Variovorax paradoxus: one gene and its partner. Each later gene encodes a partner of the first gene's protein in a complex. Links are inferred from orthologs where the notes say so. Each region holds a gene or a part of one and is shown in the gene's direction. Other genes may lie near its edges. The genes, in order: uvrB and QFZ42_RS17410.

Region 1 (15,244 bases):
CATCACGCGCAAGGCTTATGGCGGTGCCTACGACGTGATGGCTTCCAAGCATTTGCGCGGCGACGTCAACCTGGCCTGGCCGCGCGCCGAGATCGCGGTGATGGGCGCCAAGGGCGCGGTGGAAATCATCTTCCGCGAAGACAAGAACGACCCCGAGAAGCTGGCTGCGCGCGAAGCCGAATACAAGGCGCGCTTCGCAAACCCTTATGTGGCGAGTGCCCGCGGCTACATCGACGACGTGATCCTGCCGCACGAGACGCGCAAGCGCATCTGCCGCTCGCTGGTGATGCTGCGCGACAAGAAGCTCGAGAACCCGTGGCGCAAGCACGGGAACATTCCCCTCTGATTCGCATGCGCAGCCATTACCCCCAGTTTCGCGACGGCGCGGAACCTGGACTGGTTCCCAAGCTGGGCGGCCTGCCTTGGGGCTTGCCGCCGCGCCTTTGGCCCGTTTGCCGTGAATGCCAGCGGCCCATGAGCCATCTGGCGCAACTGCCTGCGGATGGCGACGCGCTGCCGCTTGCAAGCGGGGAGGTGCTGTTCCTGTTCAAGTGCGAGTGGGACAGCATCTGCAGCTTCTGGGAACACGACGCGGGTGCCAATGCTGCATTCGTCGTGCAACGCGGCGAATTAGCCGACGCACCGACCGCGCCGCCCTCGGATGCCGTCGATGGAATGCCTGTATTGCTGCGCGAGATTGCGATCACAGGCTGGCGCGCCGACGACGATGGCGCGCCGCCGGAACTGGAGAAGGCCTTCTACGACTACCAGAGCCACTCCGAGCTCCCCGAAGAAGTCGCTTATCCCCACGACTGGGCAAGCGCCTGGCGCACGAAGAGCGGCGGCGTGCCGTACTGGACGGCCAACGGTGCGCAGCAGGTGCCCGCGGGGCGCCTGTTCCTGCAGATCGACAACTGGGTCGATCTGGCGGGTGGCGACATCGCCGAGGTCGCAAATTTCTGCTCCGATGGCACGGCTTATGTGTTCGTCGATCGCTCGCAAGCGCAGCCGGTCTATTCGATGTTCATCAACCGCTGAGGCGGTCAGTAAAAAAACGGATTCAGTATGTTCAAGAAAATCCTGATCGCCAATCGCGGCGAGATTGCCTGCCGCGTCATCCAGACCGCCAAGAAGATGGGCATCCTCACGGTCGCCGTCTATTCCGACGCCGACAAGGAAGCCCGCCACGTCGAACTGGCCGACGAGGCCGTGCACATCGGCGCCGCGCCGAGCCGCGAGAGCTATCTTCAGGCCGACCGCATCATCGCGGCCTGCAAGCAGACCGGTGCCGAAGCCGTGCACCCGGGCTACGGCTTCCTGTCGGAGAACGAAGCCTTCGCGCGCAAGGTCGAGGAAGAGGGCATTGCCTTCATCGGGCCGAAGCACTATTCCATCGCGGCCATGGGCGACAAGATCGCCTCGAAGAAGCTCGCGAACGAAGCCAAGGTCAACACCATTCCGGGCTGGAACGACGCCATCGAGACGGCCGAGCGCGCCGTCGAAATCGCCAAGGACATCGGCTACCCGGTGATGATCAAGGCCTCGGCGGGCGGCGGCGGCAAGGGCCTGCGCGTGGCCTACAACGACAAGGAGGCCTTCGAGGGCTTCACCTCGTGCCGCAACGAGGCGCTGGGCAGCTTCGGCGACGACCGCGTGTTCATCGAGAAGTTCGTCGAGGAGCCGCGCCACATCGAGATCCAGGTGCTCGGCGATTCGCACGGCAATGTCATTTACCTGAACGAGCGTGAATGCTCGATCCAGCGCCGGCACCAGAAGGTGATTGAAGAGGCTCCTTCTCCCTTCATCAGCGACGAGACGCGCAAGGCGATGGGCGAGCAGGCGGTGCAACTGGCCAAGGCCGTGAACTACCAGAGCGCGGGCACGGTGGAGTTCGTGGTCGGCAAGGACCAGAGCTTCTACTTTCTCGAGATGAACACGCGGCTGCAGGTGGAGCATCCGGTCACCGAATGCATCACGGGGCTCGATCTGGTCGAGCTGATGATCCGTGTCGCGGCCGGCGAGAAGCTGCCGCTCACGCAGGCCGAAGTGAAACGGAACGGGTGGGCCATCGAGTGCCGCATCAATGCCGAAGATCCGTTCCGCAACTTCCTGCCTTCGACCGGCCGTCTCGTGAAGTTCCAGCCGCCGGCCGAGACCATGTTCGCGAGTGACATCGAGCACCTGAACGGCGTGCGCGTGGACACCGGCGTGTACGACGGCGGCGAGATCCCGATGTACTACGACTCGATGATTGCCAAGCTGATCGTGCACGGCAAGGACCGCCAACATGCGATCGCCCGCATGCGCGAGGCGCTCAACGGCTTCGTGATTCGCGGCATCAGCAGCAACATCCCGTTCCAGGCCGCGCTGCTCGCGCATCCGAAATTCGTGGCCGGCGATTTCAACACCGGCTTCATTGCCGAGAACTACGGCAAGGGCTTCCACGCCGAAGATGTGCCGCATGCCGATCCTTCATTCCTCGTTGCACTCGCGGCCTATGTGCACCGCCGCTATCGCGCGCGTGCCTCGGGCATCAGCGGACAGCTCGAAGGGCATGGCGTGAAGGTGGGCGAGCAATTCGTGGTGGTGGAACTGGGGCCGGAAGGCAAGCATGTACACCACCCCGTTTCGGTCACGGACTTCCACGGCAAGACCGGCGCGAGCGCCGTGGCGGTGGGCGACAGGAACTACAAGATCGACAGCAGCTTCGCGCTCGGTGCGATTCGCGTGCAGGGCATGTTCAACGACAAGCCCTTCACCGCGCAGGTCGAGCGCGGTGCGGGCAAGAATCCGCTGGCGCTGCGCGTGTCGCACGACGGCACGCAGATCGAGGCCATGGTGCTGTCGCCGTTGGGTGCGCGGCTGCTCGAACTGATGCCCTACAAGGCGCCGCCGGACCTCAGCAAGTATCTGATGTCGCCGATGCCGGGGTTACTGGTCGAGGTGTCGGTGCAGCCGGGCCAGCAGGTGCGTGCCGGCGAGAAGCTCGCCGTCATCGAAGCCATGAAAATGGAAAACGTACTGTTCGCCACGCAAGACGGCGTGGTGGGCAAGGTGTCGGCGGGCAAGGGCGAGTCGCTCGCCGTCGATCAAATCATTCTGGAGTTTGAATAAAGCTCACCCCCAGGCTTCGCGCACTCCGTGTCGCTTCTCCAACCCCCTTCCGGGGGCAACACCTGCGGCCCGGCGAAGCCGGTTCCGCGGTGTTTCCCGAACAGGCAACGCCTCGCGCAGTTATGAAAGACTTTCATTGATATGACGACCCCCGATCTTTTTTTTGAAACGCCCATCTCGGCGCCTGTCACGCTGCGCCGGCCCGCAAAGCCGGTGACGCCGCAAGGCCCATGGTCGGTCGAGGCGATCCAGGCGCTGTTCGACAAGCCGCTGATGGACCTGTTGTTCGAAGCGCAGACCGTGCACCGCCGGCATTTCCCCGAAGGCGACATCGAACTGGCGACGCTGCTCTCGGTCAAGACCGGTGGCTGCCCCGAGAACTGCGGCTATTGCCCGCAGTCGGCCGAGTTCGATACCGGCGTGAAGGCGCAGAAGCTCATGGAGGTCGACGAGGTGCTGCGCGCCGCGCAAGCCGCCAAGGACGCCGGCGCCACGCGCTTCTGCATGGGGGCCGCATGGCGCGCGCCGAAGGACCGCGACGTGGAGAAGGTGGCCGTGCTGGTCGAAGCAGTGAAGGGGCTCGGCCTGCAGACCTGCGCCACGCTCGGCATGCTGGAGCCGCACCATGCGCACCAGCTCAAGGCCGCCGGCCTCGACTACTACAACCACAATCTCGACACCGCTCCCGATTACTACACCGACATCGTCGACACGCGCACCTACCAGGACCGGCTCGACACGCTGGCCCATGTGCGCAGCGCCGGCATCAGCGTGTGCTGCGGCGGCATCGTTGGCATGGGCGAGCAGCCGGTGCACCGCGCGGGGCTGATCGCGCAATTGGCCAACCTGAATCCGTACCCCGAGTCGGTGCCGATCAACAGCCTGGTGCGCGTGCCCGGCACGCCTCTGGCCGATTCGGAGCCGGTCGATCCCTTCGACTTCGTGCGCATGATCGCGGTCGCTCGCATCACGATGCCCACCGCGCGCGTGCGGCTCTCGGCCGGGCGCCAGCAGATGGGCGATGCGGTGCAGGCACTGTGCTTCATGGCCGGCGCGAACTCGATCTTCTACGGCGACAAGCTGCTGGTGACCGGCAACCCCGATGTGGAGGCCGACGTGGAGCTGCTGCGCAAGCTGGGGCTACAGGCGCGCCGCACCACCGCCACCGAAGAAGCCGGGGCCTGCGCATGACGGCCGCGCCGCGTCCCTTCAAGGTGCTGGGCATTCAGCAGATCGCCATCGGCGGGCCTGACAAGCAGCGGCTGCAGAAGCTCTGGGTCGACATGCTGGGACTCGAAGTCACGGGCACGTTCAAGAGCGAACGCGAAAACGTCGACGAGGACATCTGCTCGATGGGCAGCGGGCCGTTCAAGGTCGAGGTCGACCTGATGCAGCCGCTGGACCCGGAAAAGAAACCTGCGGTGCACGCAACGCCGCTCAATCACGTAGGGCTGTGGATCGACGACCTGCCCAAGGCCGTCGAATGGCTCACCGCGCAAGGCGTGCGCTTTGCGCCCGGCGGCATCCGCAAGGGCGCGGCGGGTTTCGACATCTGCTTTCTGCATCCGAAGGCGAGCGACGAATTCCCGATCGCCGGGGAGGGCGTGCTGATCGAGATGGTCCAGGCGCCGCCCGAGGTGGTGGCAGCCTTCAGCGCGCTCGCTGTTTCAACTACGCGTTGAGCACCTTCTTGATCGGCGGCCGCACATCCGAGCGGTGCGGCGGCAGCATCGGCTGGTGCTCGCGCGCCGGGTTCAGGATGATCGAGGTCGCCGTCTCGGTGAGGATGCAGAACTTGGTGACCACCGCGTCGAGGTGGCTCACGTCGATGACCGCAATCTCCAGAATCCAGCTGTCGTCGCCGGTCACGTTGTAGGCATTGACGCACTCTGGCGTCTGCTGCACCAGTTCCACCACGCGCGCGTAGTCGGCCCGGCCCACCCGGATGATCGCGCGGATGCCGTAGCCCAGTTTGCCCAGGTTGACGGTGGCGCGGTAGCCGCTGATCACGCCCGCGGACTCCAGCTTTTTGACCCGCTCGGTCACGGCCGGCTGGCTCAGGTGTACGCGGCGGCCGAGTTCGGCCATCGTGAGCCGCGCGTCACTCTGCAGTTCGGCCAGGATGCGGGTGTCGTGGGCATCCAGCGCGGGGTTCAAGGTGAAGTCCATGGAACTCCTTCAATTCAACGGTAGGGAATCGGCAGAACCGTGAAATGTCCATGGTTCTTGTGAGATGGCTTTCATACCATGGGCGGCACTTCAGTACCAACAAAACAGAGGCTTCTCGATATGCCGACTCTTGCTTCTTCTCCCGCCCAGGCCGCGCCGTGTGCCGCCCGCGGCGCGCTGCCGCCTTTGCTGTGGCTTTGCCTCGCCGCCACCTGGGTGGTCTGGGGTTCGACCTACCTTGCGATCAAGTACGCGCTGATCAGCTTCCCGCCGTTCCTGCAGATGGGATCGCGCTTTCTGTTTGCAGGGCTGCTGCTGGCGGCATGGATGCGTTGGCGCGGCGCTGCATGGCCTTCGCGGCTGCAGTGGCGCAACGCGCTCGTCGTGGGCGCGTTGATGCTGGGCGGCGGCATGGGCGGCACGGCGCATGCCGAGGTGACCATCGGCTCGGGCCTCGTGGTGGCCTTCATCGCGGTGGTGCCGCTCTTGATCGCCTTGCTGAACCTGATCTGGGGCATCAAGCCGACGCGCATGGAGGCGGCCGGCATTGCGCTCGGGCTCATCGGCGTGCTGATGCTGACGCAGGGCAGCGGATTCCAGTCGTCCCCTGCGGGCCTGGCGGCAATTTCGATTGCCTGCATCTGCTGGTCCATGGGCAGCGTGCTGAGCCAGCGCAGCCTGCCGCTCGCGCCCGGTGCGATGGGTTTCGCGAGCGAGATGATTTGCGGCGGGGCGGTCTTGCTGGTGCTCGCCGCGGTCTCGCGCGAGAGCCTGGCATGGCCGCCGGAACCCGAGGCCGTGTGGGCATGGCTCTACCTCGTGGTGTTCGGTTCGCTGATCGCGTTCAACGCCTACATGGTGCTGCTCGCGAAGGCGCCGGCCGCGCTGGCCGCAAGCTACACCTTCGTGAACCCGGTGATCGCGATGCTGCTGGGCGTGTGGATCGCCAACGAGACCGTGACGCGCTTCGAGTGGTACGCGGTAGCGGTCGTGCTGGCGGGGGTGCTGTTGCTGCTCTTCAAGCGCGCGAAGACGAATTGAGAGAGCGCAGCCGCGTGCCTGCCGCTCAGGTTCCGGGACGGCGCCAAAACGCGAGGGTGGCGGCAAGCAGCCACATGCCGGCCGCGCAGCTGCGGTTCAGCACCTTGAGACCGCGCCGCGAAAGCCAGCGCACGGCCTGCGTTCCAGCGGCCGCATAGGCCAGCATCACGCAGGTGTCGAGTGCCACGAAGATCGAACCCAGCAGAAGGTACTGCGCGCCTTGCGGCTTGGCGATATCGATGAATTGCGGCAGAAAGGCCGCGAAGAACAGCACGGTCTTGGGGTTCGACAGCGCCACGAGCAGGCTGCGCATGAGCGCGACCCGGCCATGCGGCCGAACCTCGATGGCCGACTTGGCCAGAGCGGCGCCGAGGTCGGAGGCTTCGCTGCGCCAGAGCTTGACACCGAGCCAGACGAGGTAGGCGACACCGGCCACGCGGATCGCGTTGAAGAGCAACTCCGACGCCGCGAGCAGCGAGCCGAGCCCGAGCGCGACCACCGCGATCAACGTCACGCTGCCGAGCGACGCGCCGGCAATGCCCCAGCTCGCGCGGCGCATGCCGCCCTCGATGCCGTTGGACAGCGCCAGCAGCATCGTGGGGCCGGGAATGACGGCCAACGCGAGCGAGGCGAACGCGTAGATGAGCAAGGTGTCGAGTGTCATGGTTTGGCGGCGGGTGGACGTTGCTGCGATGCGGCGCGGGCACGCGCCAGTGCGGCTTCGACGATGGACCGCTTGCGCGTATCGGCCGCGTGCGGCTCGGCGGCCGAGGGCGCTTCTTCGCCCTGGCGCTTGTCGGTGCGGCGGTGCTCGCCGTGGAGCTTGTAGCGTTGCAGGGCGGCTTCTGCCTGCGCCTGCGACCACGCGTGCCAACCGGTGCGGCCGGGCGTTTCGACTTCGAGAGAAATGCAATCGACCGGGCAGACCGGAATGCAGAGTTCGCAGCCGGTGCAGTGCGCGTCGATCACCGTGTGCATGCGCTTGTTGATGCCCAGGATGGCATCGGTGGGACAGGCATCGAGACAAAGCGTGCAACCGATGCACCAGGCTTCGTCGATGACTGCCATGGCGCGCGGGCCTTCGGTGCCGAACTTGGGATCGAGCGGCAGCGGTTCGCGACCCGTGAGCTGTGCCAGCCTGGCAATGCCTTCTGTGCCGCCCGGCGGGCACTGGTTGATGCCCGCTTCGCCGTCGGCCACGGCTTGCGCATAGCCCGCGCAATCGGGGTAGCCGCAACGCGTGCACTGCGTTTGCGGCAGTGCATCGTGAATGCGTGCGGCCAGCCCGTTCACTTCCTGCGTGCCGCGGGCTTCTTCACGGGGGCAACCGCCACCGCTTTCCTGGCTGCGACATTCTTGGTGGCTGCAACGGCAGCCATTTTCCGCCCGGGCTTGATGCGGTCTTCGGCCGGCAGGGCCTCGCGTGCCCCGGCGCGCCTCTGGGGCTTGTCGTGCGCCGCGATGAACTTCAGCATTTTGGGATAGACCAGTTCGCGCCAGCGGCGGCCGCTGAAGATGCCATAGTGGCCCGCACCCTTGACTTCGTAATGCTCGCGCTGCGCGTCGTCGATGCCGGTGCACAGGCTGTGCGCGGCCTCGGTCTGGCCCGAGCCCGAGATGTCGTCGAGCTCGCCTTCGACGGTGAGCAGGGCCGTGGAGTGAATGTCCTGCGGGCGCACGCGTTCGATCTGGCCCTTGGGGTTCTTCACGTCCCAGGTGCCGTTCACGAGTTCGAACTGCTGGAACACCGTGCGAATGGTGTCCAGGTAATAGTCGGCGTCCATGTCGAGCACGGCGTTGTACTCGTCGTAGAACTTGCGGTGGGCTTCGGCGCTCGCGTCGTCGCCCTTGATCAGGTCCTTGAAATAGTCGTAGTGGCTGCTGGCATGGCGGTCGGGGTTCATTGCCACGAAGCCGGTGTGCTGCAGGAAGCCCGGGTACACGCGGCGGCCTTCTCCGGCAAAGCCCTGCGGCACGCGGTAGATGACGTTGTTCTCGAACCACTCGTAGCTCTTGTTCATCGCCAGGTTGTTCACCGCGGTGGGCGACTTGCGCGCGTCGATGGGGCCGCCCATCATCGTCATGGTGAGTGGCAGCGGCTCGCCGCGGCTTGCCATGAGCGACACGGCGGCCAGCACCGGCACCGTGGGCTGGCACACGCTCACCACGTGGCAGTTGCCGTACTCGGCCTGCAGCCGGCGGATGAACTCCTGCACGTAGTTGACGTAGTCGTCGAGGTGGAACTCGCCTTCCGACAGGGGCACGAGGCGTGCGTTTTTCCAATCGGTGATGTAGACCTTGTGGTCCTGCAGCATGGTGCGCACGGTGTCGCGCAGCAGTGTGGCGTAGTGGCCCGAGAGCGGCGCCACGATCAGCACCACGGGCTGGCTCTTGAGCGTCTTGAGGGTGTGCGGCTCGTCGGTGAAGCGCTTGAAGCGGCGCAACTCGCAGAAGGGCTTGTCGAGCTCGACGACTTCCTGGATCACCACGTCGTTGCCGTCGACCTTCACCGACTTGATGTTGAACTCCGGCTTCTCGTAGTCCTTGCCCAACCGATAGAGCAGGTCGTAGCCGGCCGCCATGCGCTGCGCCATGGGCAACTGGCCCCACACCGCGCCTTGGCCGTAGAGCTTGGAAGCCGCTTGGGCGAAATCCGAAAACGGTTCCATCAAGGAACGCTGGGCTTCGTAGAGTTGATAAAGCATCGCTGGTGTTGGAGTGAAATGTTGCAGTGCAATATATCAGCGCATTTGCGGCGATGCAGGGGGCCAAACCCTAGATCGGCCGCGCCGTGAGGGTCTTCCCGTCAAGGAGCGTGAAGGAATCGTCGCAAAACGGATTCCCTCACGCTCTGCTGTCACCTAGATGACTTTGGCGATCGACGCGCAAACGTAGTCGATGTTCTTGCTGTTGAGCGCGGCCACGCACATGCGGCCGGTGTCGGTGCCGTACACGCCGAATTCGTTGCGCAGGCGCACCATCTGGTCCTTGCTGAGGCCCGAGTAGCTGAACATGCCGATCTGCGTGGTGATGAAGCTCATGTCCTGCTTCACGCCGGCGGCCTTGAGGCCGTCGACCAGCGTCTGGCGCATGGCCTTGATGCGCACGCGCATTTCGCCGAGTTCCTTTTCCCACAGGGCGCGCAGCTCGGGGTTGCCGAGCACCGCGGCCACTACGGCGCCGCCGTGGATCGGCGGATTGCTGTAGTTGGTGCGGATGGCGATCTTGAGCTGCGACAGCACGCGCCCGGCTTCTTCCTTGTTCTCGCACAGCACTGAAAGGGCGCCCACGCGTTCGCCGTACAGGCTGAAGCTCTTGGAGAAAGAGGTCGAGACGAAGAAGGTCAGGCCGGCATCGACGAACTTGGCAACGGCGGCGCCGTCTTCCTTCAGGCCGTAGCCGAAGCCCTGGTAGGCCATGTCGAGGAAGGGCACGAGGTTCCGGGCCTTGACCGCAGCCACCACCTGGTCCCACTGCGCCGGGGTGATGTCGTAGCCGGTCGGGTTGTGGCAGCAGGCGTGCAGCACCACGATGGTGCCGGCGGGCGCCGCGTTCAGGGCGGCCAGCATGCCGTCGAAATTGACGCCGCGCTTGGCCGCGTCGTAGTAGGGATAGCTTTCGACCTCGAAGCCCGCGTTGGTGAACAGCGCGCGGTGGTTTTCCCAGCTCGGGTCGCTGATGAGCACCTTGGCGTTGGGGTTGAGCTTCTTCAGGAAGTCGGCCCCGACCTTGAGGCCGCCGGTGCCGCCGATGCCCTGCACCGTGGCCACGCGGCCCGACTGCACGGGCTCGCTGTCCGCGCCGAAGACCAGGCCCTTGACCGCGTTGTCGTACGCCACGATGCCGTCGATCGGCAGGTAGCCGCGGGCGGTGGGCGCTTTCATCATGTTCTGTTCGGCGGCCTGCACGCACTGGAGCAGGGGCAGCTTGCCGTTGTCGTCGTAATAGACGCCGACGCCGAGGTTGACCTTGTTGGGGTTGGTGTCGGCGGCAAATTGCTCGTTGAGGCCGAGGATCGGGTCGCGCGGTGCCATCTCGACCGCGGTGAACATAGACATGGAAAGGTCCTTTGGGATGAAAGCTTCGCTGGCAACCGGACTTGCGCTACGCTTTCCGGTTGCCTTGAATTTTACCGGCGCCATCGCCACCTGTCGGGAACAGCCATGCCAGAGAACAACGAAGCCATAGCAGACCTGAAGAAACTGGACCCGATCGGTCCCGCGAAGCAGGGCGAATTCATCAAATATCCCGATTCGCCTTTTGAGCTCTTCCAGCCTTACCCGCCGGCCGGCGACCAGCCGAAGGCCATCGACGGGCTGGTGGACGGCGTTCTCGACGGCGAGGTGTTCCAGACGCTGCTGGGCGTGACCGGCTCGGGCAAGACCTTCACCATGGCCAACGTGATTGCGCGGCTCGGCCGCCCGGCCATCGTGTTTGCCCCCAACAAGACGCTGGCGGCGCAGCTCTACAGCGAATTTCGCGAGTTCTTCCCGAAGAACGCGGTCGAATATTTCGTAAGCTATTACGACTATTACCAGCCGGAGGCCTATGTGCCCCAGCGCGACCTGTTCATCGAGAAGGACTCGTCGATCAACGAGCACATCGAGCAGATGCGGCTATCGGCCACCAAGAGCGTGCTGGAGCGGCGCGACACGGTCATCGTGGCCACGGTAAGCGCCATTTACGGCATCGGCACGCCCGAGGACTACACGCAGATGCGTTTCATCATGCGGGTGGGCGACAAGATCGGCCAGCGCGACGTGATCGGGCGGCTGATTCGCATGCAGTACACCCGCAACGAGCAGGATTTTTCGCGCGGCACTTTCCGCGTGCGCGGCGACACCATCGACGTGTTTCCGGCCGAGCACAGCGAACTGGCGATCCGCATCGAGCTGTTCGACGACGAAATCGAGACGCTGCAGCTGTTCGACCCGCTCACGGGCCGCATTCGCCAGAAGATTCCGCGCTTCACCGTGTACCCGTCGAGCCACTATGTGACGCCGCGCGACAAGGTGCTGGGCGCGGTGGAAACCATCAAGATCGAGCTGGCCGAGCGGCTCAAGGAATTCGTCAGCCAGGGCAAGCTCGTCGAGGCGCAGCGGCTGGAGCAGCGCACCCGTTTCGACCTGGAAATGCTGGCCGAAATCGGCCACTGCAAGGGCATCGAGAACTACACGCGCCACCTCTCGGGCGCCGCGCCGGGCCAGCCGCCCGCCACGCTGACCGACTACCTGCCGAAGGACGCGCTGATGTTCCTCGACGAGAGCCATCAGATGGTCGGCCAACTCAGCGCCATGTACAACGGCGACCGGGCACGCAAGACCACGCTGGTCGAATACGGCTTCCGGCTGCCGAGCGCGCTGGACAACCGGCCGCTCAAGCTGGAGGAGTTTGAGACCCGCATGCGCCAGTGCATCTTCGTTTCGGCCACGCCCGCCCAGTACGAGAAGGACCATGCCGGCAACGTGGTCGAGCAACTGGTCCGGCCGACCGGCCTGATCGACCCCGAGGTCGAGGTGCGCCCCGCAACGCACCAGGTCGACGACGTGCTAGGCGAAATCCGCATCCGCGTCGAGAAGAACGAACGCGTGCTGATCACCACGCTGACCAAGCGCATGGCCGAGCAGCTGACCGACTACCTGGGCGACAACGGAGTGAAGGTGCGCTACCTGCACAGCGACGTCGACACGGTGGAGCGGGTGGAAATCCTGCGCGACCTGCGCCTGGGCACTTTCGACGTGCTGGTGGGCATCAACCTGCTGCGCGAAGGCCTGGATATTCCGGAGGTTTCGCTGGTCGCCATCCTGGATGCCGACAAGGAGGGCTTCCTGCGCGCCGAGCGCTCGCTGATCCAGACCATCGGCCGGGCGGCCCGCAACCTGAACGGCAAGGCCATCCTCTATGCCGATCGGATGACCGAGTCGATGAAAAAGGCCATCGGCGAAACCGAGCGCCGCCGCACGCGGCAAATTGCCCATAACGAGGCCAACGGCATCACGCCGCGCAGCATCGTCAAGCAGGTGCGCGACCTGATCGACGGCGTCTACAGCGAAAAGACGGGCAAGGAAATGGCCAAGCTCGACCTGGAGCGCGCCAAGGTCGAGGACATGAGCGAGAAAGACATCGCCCGGGAGATCAAGCGCCTGGAGAAGCTCATGCTCGAGCACGCCCGCAACCTCGAATTCGAGAAGGCGGCGCGGGTGCGCGACCAATTGGCGCTGCTGCGGGAACAGGCTTTTGGCGCCTCCGGCGGAGACAACATCGCCGTTCTGCCGTCCTGAGACGGGGTTCCGGTTTCTTCAAGCGGTTTGCGCTGGGGTTTACCCGAGCAAACTCCAGGGCCTTCTGCTATACTTGACCGAAATACTCAACAACAAAAAAGAACTTCGCGATGAAGGACCGATCCCACCGGCTGGTTCACCAGCGTCAGGGGTCGGGCAGGGCGGAGACGAAGTCACCACAGCCCCAGGCCAAGGTGTCATTTCAACGGTAAGCACTTGAAGGAGCTTGCGATGCGTCTCACTACCAAAGGCCGTTTTGCGGTCACAGCAATGATCGACCTGGCGCTGCGCCAGAACACCGGTCCGGTCACGCTGGCTGCGATCAGCCAGCGGCAGCAGATTTCGTTGTCGTACCTCGAACAGCTGTTCGGCAAACTGCGCCGCCACGAGCTGGTCGAGTCGACCCGCGGCCCCGGCGGCGGCTACAGCCTCGGCCGCAAGGCTGCGGATATCACCGTCGCAGACATCATTGTTTCCGTCGATGAGCCCATCGATGCCACGCAGTGCGGCGGCAAGGAAAACTGCCTCGGCGAAGCCGGCCGCTGCATGACGCACGAGCTCTGGGCGTCGCTGAACCAGCGCATGGTCGAGTTTCTCGATTCGGTCACGCTGCAAAAGCTGGTCGACGACCAGATCGCCAAGGGTGTGCAGATCGAGAACAAGCCGGTCGTCAAGCGCGCCATTTCCGCGCAGCCGGTGGTCAAGCCGATTCGCGTGAACGCGCCGAACTCGGTCTTTGCCCTCGGCAACGTGTTCGCGAAGTCCTGATGCCCTGAGTTGTGGCGCGCCTGCGGGCGCTGCCACCAGAAGCGCAGATCAAAGAAACAACCCCCCACGCCAGCCCGAGCCAGCCATGGACGTCACTCCTCATTTCCCGATCTATCTCGATTACGGCGCCACGACGCCCGTCGACCCGCGTGTGGTCGACGCCATGATTCCCTGGTTGCGCGAACATTTCGGCAACCCGGCATCGCGCAGCCACGCCTGGGGCTGGGAAGCGGAAGAGGCGGTCGAGAAGGCGCGCGGCCAGGTGGCAGACCTGATCAATGCCGACCCGCGTGAAATCGTCTGGACCTCTGGCGCCACCGAGTCGATCAACCTCGCGCTCAAGGGCGCGGCCCAGTTCTACAAGGGCAAGGGCAAGCACCTGATCACCCTGAAGACCGAGCACAAGGCCGTGCTCGACACCATGCGCGAACTCGAGCGCCAGGGCTTCGAAGTGACCTACCTCGATGTCGAGGAAAACGGCTTGGTCGATCTCGACAAGTTCAAGGCAGCGATCCGCCCCGACACCATCCTGGCCAGCGTGCTGTTCGTGAACAACGAAATCGGCGTGATCCAGGACGTGGTCGCGCTCGGCAATGTCTGCCGCGAAAAGGGCGTGATCTTCCATGTCGACTCGGCCCAGGCCACCGGCAAGGTCGACATCGACATCACGAAGCTGCCCATCGACCTGATGAGCCTTGCTTCGCACAAGACCTACGGCCCCAAGGGCATCGGCGCGCTGTACGTGCGCCGCAAGCCGCGCATTCGCCTCGAGGCGCAGATGCACGGCGGCGGCCACGAGCGCGGCATGCGCTCGGGGACCTTGCCCACGCACCAGATCGTCGGCATGGGCGAGGCCTACCGCATCGCCAAGCTCGAGATGAAGGACGACATCGCCCATGCGCGCCGCCTGCAGAAGCGTCTGCTTGACGGCCTGAAGGACGTGGAGCAGGTGTTCATCAACGGCGACCTCGAGCAGCGCGTGCCGCACAACCTGAACATGAGCTTCAACTACGTCGAAGGCGAGTCGCTGATCATGGGCATCAAGGGCCTGGCGGTGTCGTCGGGTTCGGCCTGCACCTCGGCCAGCCTCGAGCCCAGCTATGTGCTGCGCGCGCTGGGCCGAAGCGACGAACTGGCCCACAGCAGCCTGCGCATGACCATCGGCCGTTTCACGACCGAAGAAGAAATCGACTACGCCATCTCGACCATCAAGCACAACGTCGCCAAGCTGCGCGAGTTGAGCCCCCTGTGGGAGATGTTCCAGGATGGCGTCGACATCAGCACGATCCAGTGGTCGGCCCACTGACAAGAACGGCCCACCCGGCGCTCCACGATTGAACAAAGTTTGAGAGGTACACCATGGCATATTCTTCCAAGGTCATCGACCACTACGAAAATCCACGCAACGTCGGCTCCTTCGAAAAGGGCGACGACTCGGTCGGCACCGGCATGGTCGGCGCGCCGGCCTGCGGCGACGTCATGAAGCTGCAGATCAAGGTCAACCCCGAAACCGGCGTGATCGAAGACGCGCGCTTCAAGACCTATGGCTGCGGCTCCGCCATCGCTTCCTCGTCGCTCGTGACCGAATGGGTCAAGGGAAAGACGCTCGACGAAGCCGCTGCGCTCAAGAACGCGCAAATCGCCGAAGAACTGGCTCTCCCGCCGGTCAAGATTCACTGCTCCATCCTGGCCGAAGACGCCATCAAGGCCGCCGTGAGCGACTACAAGGCCAAGCACGGCGCCAAGACGGCGGAAGCCGAGCCGGCGGCTGTCCACTGACATGGCCGTCACGTTGACCGAAGCCGCTGCGCGCCACGTGACCCGTTACCTCGGCAAGCGGGGCAAGGGCGTGGGCGTGCGGCTGGGCGTGA
Region 2 (15,385 bases), 1.9 Mb from region 1 along the record:
GGCCGGTCTGCCCGCCCAGGCCGCCTGGCGAAGCGCGCCCCGCGGCAGTACCATTTGATGCAGATCAGTGCCGCGCGGCGGGTGCGCTCGACAATGCCGCTGGCGCAGCATGTCCTGCGCCACGTTCATTTCTTCTTCTGGAGATCGCTCCCATGCTTCGCCGCCATCTCGCTGCCACCGCCGTTCTGGCGCTCGCCTCTCTCGCCGCTTCCTCCGCCTTCGCTGCCGACTGCAGCGTGGAGATCGAAGGCAACGACGCCATGCAGTTCAACAAGCCCGCCATCGAGGTGAGCAAGAGCTGCAAGGAATTCACCGTCAGGCTCAAGCACACCGGCAAGCTGCCGAAGCAGGCCATGGGCCACAACTGGGTGCTTGCCAAGACGTCCGACGTGCCGGCGGTCGCCGCCGACGGCGTTTCTGCCGGCCTGCCGCAAAATTATGTGAAGGCCGGCGATGCGCGTGTCGTGGCGCACACCAAGGTCGTCGGCGGCGGCGAAAGCGACAGCGTGAGCTTTCCGGTCGCCAAGCTGGGCGCGGCCGACAGCTACACCTTCTTCTGCTCCTTCCCCGGCCATTCATCGATCATGAAGGGCACGCTCAAACTCGTGAAGTAAAAAGGGCGCGGGCAACCCCGCCGCTGCGTCGGGACGCCCCGGCTTCCTACAATGCCGGGATGTCTCTTTTCGGCTCGTACGACGCCACTGCCGGCGCACCCCAACCCCCAGCGGCCGATTCGCCTCTGCTCGCCAACCTGAACCCGGAGCAGCGCGCCGCGGTCACGCTGCCGGCGGGCAATGCCCTGATCCTCGCCGGTGCCGGTTCGGGCAAGACGCGGGTGCTCACCACCCGCATCGCCTGGCTGCTGCAGACCGGCCAGGTTTCCGCAGGCGGCATCTTGGCGGTGACCTTCACCAACAAGGCCGCCAAGGAAATGATGACGCGGCTGACGGCCATATTGCCCGTCAACGTGCGCGGCATGTGGATCGGCACCTTCCACGGCCTGTGCAACCGCTTGCTGCGCGCGCACTGGAAGCTGGCCAACCTGCCTTCCACTTTCCAGATCCTCGACACGCAAGACCAGCTTTCGGCCATCAAGCGGCTGATGAAGCAGTTCAACGTCGATGACGAGCGCTTTCCGGCCAAGCAGACGCAGTGGTTCATTGCGGGTGCGAAGGAAGACGGCTTGCGTCCGCGCGACGTGGAGATTCGCAGCGACGATGACCGCAAGAAGGTCGAGCTGTACCAGCTCTACGAAGAACAGTGCCAGCGCGAAGGCGTGGTCGATTTCGGCGAACTCATGCTGCGCAGCTACGAACTGCTGCGCGACAACGACCCGGTGCGGGAGCACTACCAGCGGCGCTTCCGCCACATCCTGATCGACGAGTTCCAGGACACCAACCGCCTGCAGTACGCGTGGATCAAGATGCTTTCGGGCACCACCGCAGCGGGCCAGTTCACCCCGAATCCGAACAACAGCGTGATCGCCGTGGGCGACGACGACCAGAGCATCTACGCCTTTCGCGGCGCACGCGTGGGCAACATGGCCGACTTCGTGCGCGAGTTCGACGTGCAGCACCAGATCAAGCTGGAGCAGAACTACCGCAGCTACAGCAACATCCTCGATTCGGCCAACGAGCTCATCAGCCACAACAAGAAGCGGCTGGGCAAGAACCTGCGCACCGACCAGGGCCCGGGCGAACCGGTGCGCGTGTACGAGTCGCCCACCGACCTGGCCGAGGCGCAGTGGATGGTCGAGGAAATGCGCCAGCTCGTGCGCGACGGCTTCGATCGCAAGGAAATGGCCGTGCTCTACCGCAGCAATGCGCAGAGCCGGGTGATCGAAACCGCGCTCTTCAATGCCTCGGTGCCGTACCGCGTGTACGGCGGCCTGCGCTTCTTCGAGCGCGCCGAAATCAAGCACGCGCTGGCCTACCTGCGCCTGCTCGAGAACAAGGACGACGACACCAGCTTTCTGCGCGTGGTCAACTTTCCGCCGCGCGGCATCGGCGCGCGCACGCTCGAGCAGCTGCAGGACGCGGCGCGCTCGGCCGGGCGCTCGCTGCATGACGCGGTCAGCGTCGTCGGCGGCAAGGCGGGCGCGAACCTCACGGGCTTCGTCGCCAAGATCGACGTGCTGCGCGAGCAGACGCAAGGCGTCAGCCTGCGCGAGATCATCGAGCTGGTGCTCGACCACAGCGGGCTTGTCGAGCACTACAAGGCCGACCGCGAAGGCGCCGACCGCATCGAGAACCTGGAAGAACTGGTCAACGCCGCCGAAAGCTTCGTCACGCAGGAAGGCTTCGGCCGCGATGCCGTGGCGCTGCCCATCGACGAACTGCGCCAGTCGCCCGCGAGCCAGGGCATCGACCTGACGCAGCCGCTGGTCGACGAACCGCTCGCACCCGACGCCGAAACCGGCGAAACGCTGAGCCCGCTGGCCGCGTTCCTCACGCATGCGGCGCTCGAGTCGGGCGACAACCAGGCACAGGCCGGCCAGGACGCCGTCCAGCTGATGACCGTTCACGCGGCCAAGGGCCTGGAGTTCGACTGCGTGTTCATCACCGGCATGGAAGAGGGCCTGTTCCCGCACGAAAACTCGATGAGCGATTTCGAAAGCCTCGAGGAAGAACGCCGCCTGATGTACGTGGCGATCACGCGCGCGCGCAAGCGCCTGTACCTGAGCCATTCGCAGACGCGGATGCTGCATGGCCAGACGCGCTACAACGTGAAGAGCCGCTTCTTCGAAGAGCTGCCCGAAGGCGCGCTCAAGTGGCTCACGCCCAAGAACCAGAGCTTCACGCCGTCGGCCTTCGGCTACGGCGGCGGCTATGCGAGCACGCGCGGCGGCAGCGGCAGCTATGGCGGAGGCGGCAATTACGGTGGCAGCAAGGACACCTTCGCGAGCCCGCCGGTGCCGCCGCAGAAAACCGCGCCATCGCACGGCCTGCGTTCGGGCATGCAGGTGTTCCACAACAAGTTCGGCGAAGGCACGGTGCTGTCGCTCGAAGGCACCGGTGACGACGCGCGCGCGCAGGTCAAGTTCACGCGCCATGGCGTGAAGTGGCTCGCGCTCTCGGTGGCCAAGCTCACGCCGGTGTGAGCGCCGCCGAGTTTGCTATTAAACAAATAGCTGACCGCGCAATAGCCACGGGCCTTTTCGGCGGTTTATAGAGAAGCAATCGCCGTACACTCCATGCTCGCCAAAACAAGGGGAGCTGAGGATGTGGTTCATTGGCATCATTGCCGGCCTGTTCATAGGGGCCGTCGCAGAGTCGCTTCCGGCTGCGCTGATATTGGCCGTGGTCGGTGCGTTCGCATTGCCGAAAATCGTCGGCAAGAAGAAGACTGCCGGCGAACCTGAGCGCACCGAGGCGGAACGCGCACAGCCTTCCAGCTCTGGCGGCGGCGCCGCCGCATCCGCTGCCCCTGCGGGCGGCATGCTGAAGCTGCAGCAGCGTGTGGCCGAACTCGAACAGCGCGTGGGCATGCTCGAGCGGCGGCTCGCGCAGGGCGCGGGCGAGCCTGTGCCCGCCGATGAGCAACCCGTCCCGGCAGCAAGCGCGCCCGCAACGCCGGTGGCGCAGCCGGTCCCCCACGTTGCACCGGCCACACCGGCCACACCGGCCACACCGGCCATACCGGCCGCGCCGATCACGCCGATCACCCTGACAGCCGCCGCACGGCCCGCCCAGGCAGCCGCTGCCGCAGCCGCCGCAGCGCGCGCCTCGATGGCTGCCACATCGCCCGGCACCGCGGAACCGGCTCCCGCACCGGTGGCGCCCGCAGCCGCCAAACCGCCGACGGCCGTACCGCCGCCGGTCCGGCGCTTGCCTCCACCGCCGCCGCCTCCGGCCATTCCGCTGCGCGACCGTTTGCCGGCGCCCATCGCCAACCTGATCTTCGGCGGCAACATGCTGGTGAAGCTCGGCGTGCTGATCCTGTTCCTGGGTCTGGCTTTCCTGCTGCGCTACACGGCCGAGCGCGTCACCGTGCCTGTCGAGCTGCGCTATGCGGGCGTGGCGCTCGTGGGCGCGGGCTTGCTGGCTTTGGGCTGGTTCCTGCGTCGCAAGCGCACTGGCTATGCGTTGATCTTGCAGGGTGCCGGCATCGGCGTCTTCTATCTGACCACGTTGGCGGCGATGAAGGTGCACGAGTTGCTGCCGCCGACCGCCGGTTTTGCTTTCCTGTTCGGCGTGGCCGCACTGAGCGCGGTGTTGGCGGTGCTGCAGAACGCGCCGGTGCTGGCCATCGTTGCAGCGCTCGAAGGCTTCGCAGCGCCGGTGCTGGCGTCCACAGGCTCGAACCAGCCGGTGGCGCTCTTCACCTACCTGCTGGTGCTCGACGTCGGCATTGTGCTGATCGCCTGGTTCAAGGCCTGGCGCGTGCTGAACCTGATCGGCTTCGTCGGCACCTTCACGCTGGCCGCGGGCTGGGCGCACAAGTACTACACGGACGACCAGTACGGCATCGTGCAGCCGTTCCTGCTGGTGTTCTTCCTGATGTTCGTGGGCGTCGGCCTGCTGTTCGCGCGCCGCACGCTGTTCGATGCGCCCGTGCAGCCCGCGCAGCCGCTGGCCGTGCGCGCGCTCGACACGCTGCGCCGCGCGGGCCGGGTCGACAGTTCGCTGGTGTTCGGCACGCCCATGGTCGCGTTCGGCATGCAGGTTCTGCTGATGCAGCCGTGGCCCTACGGCGCCGCGTTCTCGGCCATGGCGCTCGCGGCCTTCTACCTGGTGCTGGGGCGCCTGGTGTTCGCCACGCAGCCGAAGGGCCTGGCGCTGCTGGCGGAGGCCTACGCCATCGTGGGTGTGATTTTCGGCACGCTCGCCATTCCGCTGGGCCTCGAAGGCCAATGGACCGGCGCGGCCTGGGCCGTGGAAGCGGCCGGCATGTACTGGCTCGGCGCACGGCAGGGGCGCGTTTATGCGCGCGCCTTCTCGTTCGTGGTGTTTGCCGGCGCGGTATGGAAACTGCTCGAGGCCACGCAAGTCGATGCGGCGGCGGGGCATCCGCTGCTGCAGGGCTCGGTGATCGGGCCGATGCTGGTGGCGGTGAGCGCGTTCGCGATGTGGACCATCCACCGCCGCGCCAAGCTCGACGAAGGCAACGGCTGGGAAGCGCTGGTCGGCACCGCCTTGCCGTGGCTCGGCATGGGCGCGCTCACGCTGCTGCTGTGGCAGTGGTTCACGCCGCCGTGGGCGGCGGCGGCAACGGCCGTGCTGGCTTCCGCCGCCTTTGCGGTGGCGGTGCGCTTCAAGCTCAGGCCGCTGGCTTTCGTGACCTACGGCATGCAGGCGCTGGCGGTGGCGGGTTTCATCTCCACCTTGCATCCCGCGGTCGATGCAAGCGGCAGCGCCGGGCAGGTGCTCGCAAGCGGATGGCAAGGCGCGGCGGCGGCAAGCCTCATTGCGCTGAGCCTGCTCGCAAGCGCCGCATGGTCGATGCTGCAGGCGCACCGTGCCGCATTGGCACGCGGCATTCAGCCGGTGTGGTCGCCGGGCAATGCCGTCGCGGTGATCGCCGGCGTGAGCCTGCTGCATCTTGCGATGCTGTTCCAGGTGAACCTGGCGCAGGCCGCGCTGCTGTGGCCGCTCTCGGCCACGGTCGTGCTCTGGGTGGCGCTGCGCATCGCGCACAAGCCGCTCGCGGCGCTGGCCGGCGTCTTGCAGGTCGTCTCGGCGCTGCTCTACGCCTTGTGCCAGGTCTTCGCTCACCACGGCAGTACCCCGCCGCCGGCCTTCGCGCACCTGGGCTTCTGGACACCGGTGGTGCTGGGCCTCACGGCCCTGCTGGCCGGCGGCTGGATGAACGACGAGGCCTGGCGGCGCGCCACCGAAGGCACCACCACGGCCAAGCGCACGCGCTGGATCAACGACTGGTGCGCCAATCCGGCCGTGCTGTGGGCGCCGGTGATCTGGGGCTTGGGCTGGTGGCTCTTCGGCTGGGCGGACGAAACCGGCGAGGTGCTGCGCCGCAACGGGCTGGCGGCTCATCTGGCCGCGGCCGTCATGGCGATCGTGCTCGTCACCTCCGTGCTTTCGGCGGTGGTGGCGCACCGGCGCGGTTGGCCGCAGCTTGGCCGGGCCACCCTGGCCACGTTGCCGGGCTTCGTCCTGCTCGCCGTCCACGGCATCGCGCTGGCGGCGCCGGGGGTCTACGTGCCGTCGAGCGCTCTCGGTTGGGTGGCCTGGCCGCTGGCGCTGCTGTGGCACCTGCGGCTGCTGCATGCGCAGAAGCGCTGGCTCGCCCCCGCGGCGCTGGCACCTTGGCATGTGGCGGGCTTCTGGTTCTTCTTGCTGCTCGCGGCGCGCGAATGCCAATGGCAGCTCGGTCGCATCGGTGCCGAGTGGTCGAGTTGGCAACTGCTGGGCTGGGCCATCGTGCCCGCGGTGGCTCTGTGGCTGCTGCGCTCGCGCGCACTGCTGCAACGCTGGCCGCTGGCCGAATACCGGGCCGCGTACCTCGAATTCGCGGCGATGCCGGTGGCGGCGTACCTGCTCGCGTGGGTCTGGATCACCAACGCAGCGAGTCCGGGCAACGCGGCGCCGCTGCCCTATGTGCCGTTGCTGAACCCGCTGGAGCTCGCGCAGTGGCTGGTGCTGTTCGCGCTGGTGCTCTGGTGGCGCGCGTTGCCGCAGGGATCGTTCGCGCGCGTGCAGCCGATGGTTGCAAAGGGCGTGCTCGGCTTCACCGGGCTGGCGCTGCTGACTGGCGCCGTGCTGCGCAGCTGCCACCACTACGCGGGCGTGGAGTGGCGTTTCGATGCGCTTTATGCATCGTGGCTCACGCAGGCGGCGCTCTCGATCACCTGGGCCATCTTCGGCGTGATCGCAATGGTGCTCGGCCACTCGCGCGGGGTGCGCACGCTGTGGGTCGGCGGCGCCGCGCTGCTTGGCGTTGTGGTGCTGAAGCTGTTCTTCGTCGAACTGGCGGACCGGGGCGGCCTGTTCCGCATCGTGTCGTTCATTGCGGTGGGTGCATTGCTGCTGCTTGTAGGTTATTTCGCCCCGGTGCCGCCGAAGAAAAACGAAATGGAGAAAGATGTGTTGGCCGAAGGAGGTGCAGCATGAAGCACGGTGCGAAGCCGTCGCGCCACGTGGTGCGAATTGGTCTGGCCGTGGCGTTGGCGACGGCCTGGTGCGGTGCTGCCTTGGCGCAGCCTCCGGCCACCGCACCCATTGCCGTGCAAGGCAGCGGGCCGTACTACCGGCTCACGCTGCCGCTTGGCATTCATGCCCACGCCGCATACGGCGATCTGCGCGACCTGCGGGTGCGCAATGCGGCCGGCAACGCGGTGCCCTACGCATGGCTGCGCAACGAGGCGGCAGAGCCTCGCCTTGCGTCCAGAGAGGTGCCGATCTTCGCGCTGCCTGCAAGTGTTGCGGGCTCGGCGGATGCATCCGAAGACGCGGCGTTGAGCTTCAAGGTGCGTCCCGACGGCTCTCTGGCGCTCGCCCGCAAGCCTGCGCGCAACCAAGGCGAGACCGCGCAATGGCTCATCGATGCGAGCCAGCTCAAAGGCAGCCTGCTGCAGGCGCGCTTCGAAATGGCGGCCGAGGCACGCGGCCTGTTCGCCTTCAGGCTCGAGGCCAGCGACGACCTGCGGAACTGGCGGCCGATCGGGGGCGAAGAGCAACTGGTGCGGCTGGCCCACGGCGGCCAGACCATCGAGCGCCTGGCGGTCGACCTGGACAACGTGCAGGCACGGTTCCTGCGCCTGCGCTGGAGCGATCCGAAAAACAGCGCGCCGCTGACCCGCGTGGCGATCGACAGCGTGCAAGAGGTCGAACCCGTCGCGCCGCTCGAATGGTCGGGCGCGCTGAGGCCGGAGCGCTGCGGCGCCGACCATTGCGACTATCCACTGCCACGCGGCGTTCCGGTCGAAAGCCTGCGCATCGACCTGGCCGACGTCAACACGCTGGCGCAGGTCGGGATTTCAGGCTTGCTTGCTGCCGTTCCGTCTGTTGCCGCTGAGCCGCCGCGCGTGCCGCGCAACCCGCTGTATGCGTTGCGGCACCAGCAGCGCCGGCCGGCTTCGTCTTCGTCGGGCATGCCAGGCGAAGTGCCGCTGCTCGACACCGTGGTGTATCGCCTCGCGCAAGCCGGCGGCGAAGCGCGTTCACCGCTGCTGGCGCTCGACGGCACGAGCTATTCGTACCTGCGGCTTCGCACCTCGGGTCCGGTGAGCCTGCTGGGCGCAACGCCTCCGACGATTTCTGTGGGGGCTACGCCGCGCACGCTGGTGTTTCTGGCGCAAGGCGCCGCGCCGTTCTCGCTCACGTGGAGTACGGCGCCCGAAAAGAACGCAGTGCAGGGCGGGGCGCCGGGCGCGGCCCTGGCGCTGGCCACGCTGGTGCCGGGCTACAACCCGAACAAGCCCGTGGCGGCAGACCCCGCCACTGTGGCATTGCCACCCCCGCCGGTGGCGGCGGTCGATGCCGTGGTGGCAGCGACTGCGCAGTTGCCGGTGCCCACGCAGCCGGATCCCTCGCGCAAGTGGTGGCTGTGGGGAGCGCTGGGCGTCGGCTTTCTGCTGCTGGCGGGCATGGCGTGGTCGCTTTTCGCGAGCCTGCGCAAGGACCGCGCCCCGGCCAATTGACGAACACTCCGGCCCGCGGGCCGGCAGATCGCCTCAGCTCGGATCGAAGCTGTCGCGGAAGGTGAACCAGGTCGAGCTCATCGACATGGCCGCGAGCACCAGCGCCGAGCCCACGATCAGCACATTGCCGATGGCCGCGGCGGCGCCGCCTCCGCCCACCGAACCGACGCCGATCAGCACCGTGGCGACCAGGCCCATGCCGATGCCGGCGAGCAGGAACACGCCGAGCCAGGCCAGGCCGAACAGCGCGTAGGCGCCGAAGTTGCGAAACACCGCGACCACGCTGAAGAAGATGCTTTTCACCGGCTCCACGCCGTGCCAGTGCACGAGCGCGGGCGCATGCCACATCGCGAGCGAAAGCGGCAGGTTCAGGCACATCAGGAGCATGCGCGCCACCTGGAAGTCGCTGCTCGCCATGATCTCGGGCGTCAGTGCTTCGTCGAGCAGATAGGCCTTCGCCAGTTGGCCGCCATCAATGAACGAGGTCAGCAGCACGGCGAACACGAAGTACACCGCGGAGATCACGCCGAGCTTGACCAGCGAGCGCCACTCGGTGCGCATGGCCGCGACCACCGCCACGAACATGGCGGAGCCGGTGGGGCGCTGCGCGTGGCCTTCGGTACCGAGGCCCTCGGCGTTGTCGGTGTAGGCCACCGACGTCGCCACCATCAGCCCCAGCGTCATGAAGGGCAGCAGGACCGGCGCCAGCACGCTGCCGAGCAGCGGCAGCAGCGACGCTGTCGAGATCAGCGCCATCAGCAGGAAGAACAGCGAAATGAAGGCGAGCGGTTGCCGCCAGAAGGTCTTGAGTCCGAGGCGGACCCATGCAGCGCCGGTTCGCGCCGGCACGATGTGGAGTTTCATTTTTTTGAGAGTCAGGCGGCCAGCCGTTCGAGCGACTGCGCCATGACATGCGGGTGGTTGGCGCGCTCGCGCAGCACGCGCTCGAAGTGCGCCGGATCGTGCGGCTTCAGCATGCTGGCTTCGCGCGGAAGATGGAAGTCCCAGAGCCGCGAAATCCAGAAGCGCAGCGCCGCGGCGCGCAGCATGGCGGGCAGCAGGGCGCGCTCCGAGGCATTCAGCGGGCGCACGGTTTCGTAGGCCGACAGCAGCGAGTCCGCACGTTCGGCGTCGTGTTCGCCGCTTGGCAGGTCGATGGCCCAGTCGTTCAGGCACACGGCCAGGTCGAACAACCAGGTGTCGGTGCCCGCGAAGTAGAAGTCGAACACGCCGGTCAGGCGCGGCGCGGCGCCGGCGTCCTCGCCGGTGGCGAACATCACGTTGTCACGGAACATGTCGGCATGCACCGGGCCGCGCGGCAGTGCCGCGTAGGCCGACGTTTCGGCCACATGGTTCTGATAGGCCAGTTCGGCGCGCAGCAGCGCGGCCTGCGGTTCGTCGATGTAAGGCAGCACCACCGGTACGGTCTCGTTCCACCACGCCAGGCCGCGCAGGTTCGGCTGAATGCGCGGGAAGTCGCGCGCCGCCAGGTGCATGCGCGCCAGCATCTCGCCCAATTGGAAGCAATGCGCGGTGCCCGGCGACAGTTCGCTCCGGCCCGAGAGCCGCTGCACCAGCGCGGCCGGCTTGCCCGCCACCTTGAGCAGCAGCTCGCAAGGGGCATTCGCGGGAATCGTCAGCGCATGGCCCGACGGCGGTGCGATGGCCGGGTCGGCCACGGGTTCCGGCACCGGCAGGCCGCGGCCCGCCAGGTGCTTCATGAGACAAAGGTAATAGGGGAGCTGCTCGGCGCGGAGACGCTCGAACAGCGTCAGCACGAACTCGCCGGTTTCGGTGGTGGCGAAGTAGTTGGTGTTCTCGATGCCGCCCTCGATGCCGCGCAATTCGCGCAGAGGGCCCAGGCCCAGACGCTGCACGAGCGCGTCGGCCTCGCCGAATCCGACTTCGGTAAAAACTGCCATGGCGGTGCTCAGCGTTGCGCTGACGATTGAAGGCGCGGCACGGTCAGAACTTCATCACGTTCCAGACGCGCGGGCCGTTGCCGTTCGAGTCGGCCGAGCCCGGGCGTGCGCTGCCCGCGTCGTTGGGCAGCACTTCATAGCCGGGCACGTTGGCCTTGGGCTTCACGTTGATGCTTTGCGTGCGGCCGCCGTAGCGGACTTCGTCGACCGAAGCCCCGCTGTCTTCCGTGTGGATGTGCTCGACCTTCTGGTTGCGTCGGCCGTCGGATTGCTCCTGATTTTGTAGCGGCTCGGCCGGCGCAGGCGCCCGGGCGGGCGCGGACTGCGCCTGAACGGCGGCAAATGGGGCGGCAAAGGCCAGCGCCAGCAGAATGCGGCGGGCGACCAGGAGTGTGGGGCTAGGCATGCAAGGATTGTAGGCTCGGCCCCGCTTTCGAGGTGTCGGTCGGCGGCGTACGCCGCCGTGGTTCGGAACGCCGCGCCGGGCACGGCAAAATGGCCCGATGACCGACAAGAAAACGCTGCTGCTCGTCGATGGCTCGAGCTATCTCTACCGCGCCTTCCACGCCATGCCCGACCTGCGGGCCGTGCCCGGCGACCCGAAGAGCCCGGCCACCGGTGCCATCCGCGGAATGATCAACATGATGACGGCGCTGCGCCGCGAGGTTCGCGCCGACTACGCGGCCTGCATCTTCGACGCGCCCGGCAAGACGTTTCGCGACGACCTGTACCCCGAGTACAAGGCCAACCGCTCGCCGATGCCCGACGACCTGCGCAGCCAGATCGATCCCATCCACGAGGTGGTGAAGCTGATGGGCTGGCCCGTGCTCTGCGTGCCTGACATCGAGGCCGACGACGTGATCGGCACGCTCGCCAAGACCGCGGCGGCGCAGGGCGTCGAGGTCATCGTTTCGAGCGGCGACAAGGACCTGAGCCAGCTGGTCGACGAGCACATCACCATCATCGACACGATGAACGGCAAGAAGCGCGACGTGGCGGGTGTGACGGCCGAGTTCGGCGTCCCGCCGTCGCTGATGATCGATTACCAGACGCTGGTGGGCGACGCGGTCGACAACGTGCCCGGTGTCGAGAAGGTCGGCCCCAAGACTGCTGCCAAGTGGCTGCTCGAATACGGCTCGCTCGACGCGCTGATCGAACGCGCCGCCGAGGTGAAAGGCCAGGCCGGCGAGAACCTGCGCAAGGCGCTCGAAAAGCTGCCGCTGAGCAAGAGCCTCGTCACCATCCGCACCGATTGCGACCTGGCCGCGCACGTTGCCGGCCTGCCGTCGCTCGAAGGCCTGCCCGTGGGCGCGCCACAAACGGCCGAGCTCAAGCCCTTCTACGAGAAATTCGGTTTCAAGAGCCTGGTCAAGTCGCTCGAGGCGATGGAAGTGCCGCCCGAGCTCATCGAGGAAAACATCAAGAAGCAGCAGGCCCGAGGCGGTGCTGCGAGCGCCGACCAGGGCGGGTTGTTCGACGAATCGTCGAACCTCGGTGCCATCGAGGCCGCATCGCCCGCAAGCAACCTGAAGTACGAAACCCTCACGACCTGGGAGCAGTTCGACACCTGGCTCGCCAAGCTGCAGGCCGCGGACCTGGCCGCCATCGACACCGAAACCACCTCGCTCGACGAGATGGTGGCACAGATCGTCGGCCTGAGCTTCAGCGTCGAGCCCGGCGAGGCCGCCTACATTCCGCTTGCGCACAACTACCCCGATGCGCCCGCGCAACTGCCCATCGACGAAGTGCTCGCCAAGCTCAAGCCCTGGCTCGAAAACCCCGAGAAGAAAAAGCTCGGCCAGCACATCAAGTACGACCGCCACGTGCTCGCCAACCACGGCATCGAGGTGCAGGGCTATGCGCACGACACCATGCTGCAAAGCTATGTGCTCGAAGCGCACCGGCCGCACGGGCTCGCGAGCCTGGCCGAACGCCACCTGGGCCGCAGCGGCATCTCGTACGAAGACCTGTGCGGCAAGGGCGCGCACCAGATTCCGTTCAGCCAGGTCGACATCGCCAAGGCCGCCGAATATTCGTGCGAGGACAGCGACCAGACGCTCGACGTTCACCTCGCACTGTGGCCGCAGATCCAGCGCGACGAAAAGCTGCGCTTCATCTACCAGCTCGAGATGGATTCGAGCGAGGCGCTCTACCGCGTGGAGCGCAACGGCGTGATGATCGATGCGCCCACGCTCGCGGCGCAGAGCCACGAACTCGGCACGCGCATCATGGCGCTCGAACAGGAAGCCTACGAGATCGCCGGGCAGCCCTTCAACCTGGGCTCGCCCAAGCAGATCGGCGAGATCTTCTTCACCAAGCTGGGCCTGCCGGTGGTCAAGAAAACGCCGAGCGGCGCGCCGAGCACGGACGAAGAAGTGCTCGAGAAATTGGCCGAGGACTATCCGCTGCCGGCCAAGATCCTCGAGCACCGCGGGCTTTCCAAGCTCAAGGGCACGTACACCGACAAGCTGGGCCAGCTCGCCAACCTGCGCACCGGCCGCGTTCACACGCACTATGCGCAGGCGGTGGCGGTCACGGGCCGGCTGTCGAGCAACGACCCCAACCTGCAGAACATTCCGATCCGCACGCCCGAAGGCCGCCGCGTGCGCGAAGCCTTCATTGCGCCGGCCGGCCGCGTGATTGCCAGCGCCGACTACTCGCAGATCGAGCTACGCATCATGGCCCACATCAGCGGCGACGAATCGCTGCTGCGCGCATTCCGCGAAGGCATCGACGTGCACCGCGCCACCGCGGCGGAGGTGTTCGGCTCCACGCCCGACCAGGTGTCGAGCGAACAGCGCCGCTATGCCAAGGTGATCAACTTCGGGCTCATCTACGGCATGAGCAGCTTCGGCCTGGCGCGCAACCTGGGTATCGAGACCAAGGCCGCGGCCTCTTACATCGAACGCTACTTTGCGCGTTACCCGGGCGTGAAGGCGTACATGGACGAGACCAAGGCACTCGCGAAGGAGAAGGGCTATGTCGAGACCGTGTTCGGCCGGCGCCTCTATCTGCCCGAAATCAATTCGCCCAATGGCCCGCGCCGCGGCGGCGCCGAGCGTGCGGCCATCAACGCGCCCATGCAGGGCACGGCGGCCGACCTGATCAAGCTCAGCATGATCAAGGTGCAGGACGTGCTCGATGCCGAGAAGCGCGCCACCAAGATGATCATGCAGGTGCACGACGAACTGGTGTTCGAAGTGCCCGAGGCCGAGGTCGAATGGGTGCGCACCGAAATCCCGCGCCTGATGGCCGGCGTGGCCGAGCTGAAGGTGCCGCTATTAGCCGAGATCGGCATCGGCCCGAACTGGGACAAGGCCCACTGAGCGCCGGCCACGCCTGAAGAAGGCGCGGCTCGCCAGTGCCAGCAGCCCCACGCCGATACCGGCATAGAGCATCACGTCGCCGAATCCCTGGCGCAGGGCGGCCTGCGCGAGCGCGGGGGCTGCCGCGTCCGGAAGGATGTCCAGCTTGCCCGCCGCCACACCCTGCGCCAGTTGCAGCAGTTCGCCGGCGTCGGCGTGCAGGCCGGCTTCGCCGAGGTGCCCCGCAATGCCGCTTACCAGCACGAAGCCCATCAGCGCGATGTTCAGGGCGAGCGTGATCAGCCGCGCGCTGAAGTCGATGCCCGAAGCCATGCCCGCGCGCGCCGCCGACACCGCGCCGGTGCTCGTGTTGGTAACCGGCGAGTTCGTGAGGCCGAGGCCGATGCCCGCAGCCAGGCAGGCGGCAATCACCACCGCGTCGCTGCCGCGCGCATTGCCCGCGGCCATGAGCAGGAAGGCCGCGGCCATCAGGCCGAGGCCGCCGGGAATCACGCGTTCGGCCCCATGGCGCAGCGCCAGCCGTTCGGCCAGCGGCGGCATCAGCAGCGTGGGCAGCGTGTAGGCCAGCAGGGCCCAGCCGGCGTGCATCAGGTCATGGCCGAGTGCCGACTGGAAGTAGATCGGCAGGTAGATCATGAACGGCCAGAAGCTGAAGTTCATGCCCACCGAACCCATCATCGCGCCGTTGAAGCGGTGGATGCGAAAGACCGAGAAGTCGAACATGGGGTGCGCACTGCGCCGTTCGGCCGCGACGAACAACGCGAGGCACGCCAGCGCACCGGCCAGCAGTGCCAGCCCCGCACGGTTGCCGAAGCCCTGCACCGTGCCGAGTGTGATGAAGTAGACCAGCGCGAATACCGCGAGCGTCAGGGTGAGCATGCCCGCCACGTCGAGCCGGTGCGCGTCGGGGTCGCGCGATTCCTGCACGCTGGCGTGCACCAGGCCCAGCGTGAGCAGCGCCAGCGGGGCGTGCACCAGGAAGACCCAGCGCCAGTCGGCCAACGCCACGATGGCGGCGCCCACCAGCGGACCAAAGCCGAGCCCGATGCCCGCAACCACGCCCCAGACGGCGAAGGCGCGCGAGCGCGCCGCCGGCTCGCGGAACTGCTGCGACAGGATGGCGAACTGGCAGATCATCATGGCGCCGGCACCCACGCCCTGCACGAAACGCGCGGCAATCAAGAGCGGCGCGCTTGTCGCCAAGCCGCACGCCAGCGACGCCAGCCCGAACAGCCACAGGCTGGCCACCAGCACGCGGCGGCGGCCATACCGGTCGGCCAGCGTGCCGGCGGCCATCAGCACCGAGGTGCAGGCCAGCGTGTAGGCGTTCATGATCCACTGCGCGTCCTGGAAGTCGGCGTGCAGCACGCGCTCGAGCTCCGGCAGGATCACCGGCACGCTGGAGATTTCGAGGCCGAACATGAGGGCGACCAGGCAAACGGCGGCGAGCGCGGCGGCATCGCGGCGCGGGGTAGTCGTTGAAGAAGTTGAAGGAGTTGAAGGCGGTGTCATGCCGCCATCTTGTCGGGAAACAGGTT

The links.
Region 2: the proteins of uvrB (region 1) and QFZ42_RS17410 are in contact, whole or in part, in a crystal structure (PDB 7EGT), measured with the Thermus thermophilus proteins. The link is inferred for Variovorax paradoxus from one-to-one orthologs. Residues at the interface, in WP_096411307.1 of Thermus thermophilus: Glu23, Leu25, Arg26, Asp27, Gly28, Glu29, Arg30, Phe31, Arg55, Glu326, Asp327, Phe328, Glu379, Ser382, Gln383, His398, Gly400, Arg401; in WP_096412145.1 of Thermus thermophilus: His654, Arg656, Phe657, Gln666, Asp668, Glu669, Lys680, Arg681, Leu682, Ser683, Lys685, Tyr686, Ala687.

The regions. Positions count from the first base shown.
Region 1 is NZ_JAUSXG010000001.1:1,768,999-1,784,242, forward strand. What follows is about bases 10,123-13,046. They hold uvrB (excinuclease ABC subunit UvrB), read left to right. Parts: upstream 10,123-10,487; coding sequence 10,488-12,605; downstream 12,606-13,046. Other genes in these bases: QFZ42_RS08230 (amino acid aminotransferase), read right to left, coding at 10,123-10,382; iscR (Fe-S cluster assembly transcriptional regulator IscR), read left to right, coding at 12,837-13,046. Also shown: QFZ42_RS08180 (acyl-CoA carboxylase subunit beta), read left to right, coding at 1-346; QFZ42_RS08185 (hypothetical protein), read left to right, coding at 475-1,038; accC (acetyl-CoA carboxylase biotin carboxylase subunit), read left to right, coding at 1,066-3,114; biotin synthase BioB, read left to right, coding at 3,256-4,305; QFZ42_RS08200 (VOC family protein), read left to right, coding at 4,302-4,796; QFZ42_RS08205 (Lrp/AsnC family transcriptional regulator), read right to left, coding at 4,786-5,283; drug/metabolite exporter YedA, read left to right, coding at 5,404-6,324; QFZ42_RS08215 (LysE family translocator), read right to left, coding at 6,350-6,988; QFZ42_RS08220 (RnfABCDGE type electron transport complex subunit B), read right to left, coding at 6,985-7,617; QFZ42_RS08225 (polyhydroxyalkanoate depolymerase), read right to left, coding at 7,614-9,029; more of QFZ42_RS08230, read right to left, coding at 9,186-10,122; more of iscR, read left to right, coding at 13,047-13,373; QFZ42_RS08245 (IscS subfamily cysteine desulfurase), read left to right, coding at 13,459-14,679; Fe-S cluster assembly scaffold IscU, read left to right, coding at 14,733-15,152; iron-sulfur cluster assembly protein IscA, read left to right, coding at 15,154-15,244. UniProt on the Escherichia coli protein: The UvrABC repair system catalyzes the recognition and processing of DNA lesions. A damage recognition complex composed of 2 UvrA and 2 UvrB subunits scans DNA for abnormalities.
Region 2 is NZ_JAUSXG010000001.1:3,632,940-3,648,324, reverse strand. Bases 322-3,386 are described here. They hold QFZ42_RS17410 (UvrD-helicase domain-containing protein), read left to right. Parts: upstream 322-673; coding sequence 674-3,100; downstream 3,101-3,386. Other genes in these bases: QFZ42_RS17405 (DUF2339 domain-containing protein), read left to right, coding at 3,222-3,386; azu (azurin), read left to right, coding at 322-614. Outside these bases: more of azu, read left to right, coding at 153-321; more of QFZ42_RS17405, read left to right, coding at 3,387-7,070; QFZ42_RS17400 (DUF3999 domain-containing protein), read left to right, coding at 7,067-8,599; QFZ42_RS17395 (BPSS1780 family membrane protein), read right to left, coding at 8,633-9,463; QFZ42_RS17390 (homoserine kinase), read right to left, coding at 9,475-10,521; QFZ42_RS17385 (hypothetical protein), read right to left, coding at 10,565-10,927; polA (DNA polymerase I), read left to right, coding at 11,025-13,847; QFZ42_RS17375 (MFS transporter), read right to left, coding at 13,803-15,359. UniProt on the Escherichia coli protein: A helicase with DNA-dependent ATPase activity. Unwinds DNA duplexes with 3'-5' polarity. Translocates on single-stranded DNA with 3'-5' polarity. Initiates unwinding more efficiently from a nicked substrate than double-stranded DNA.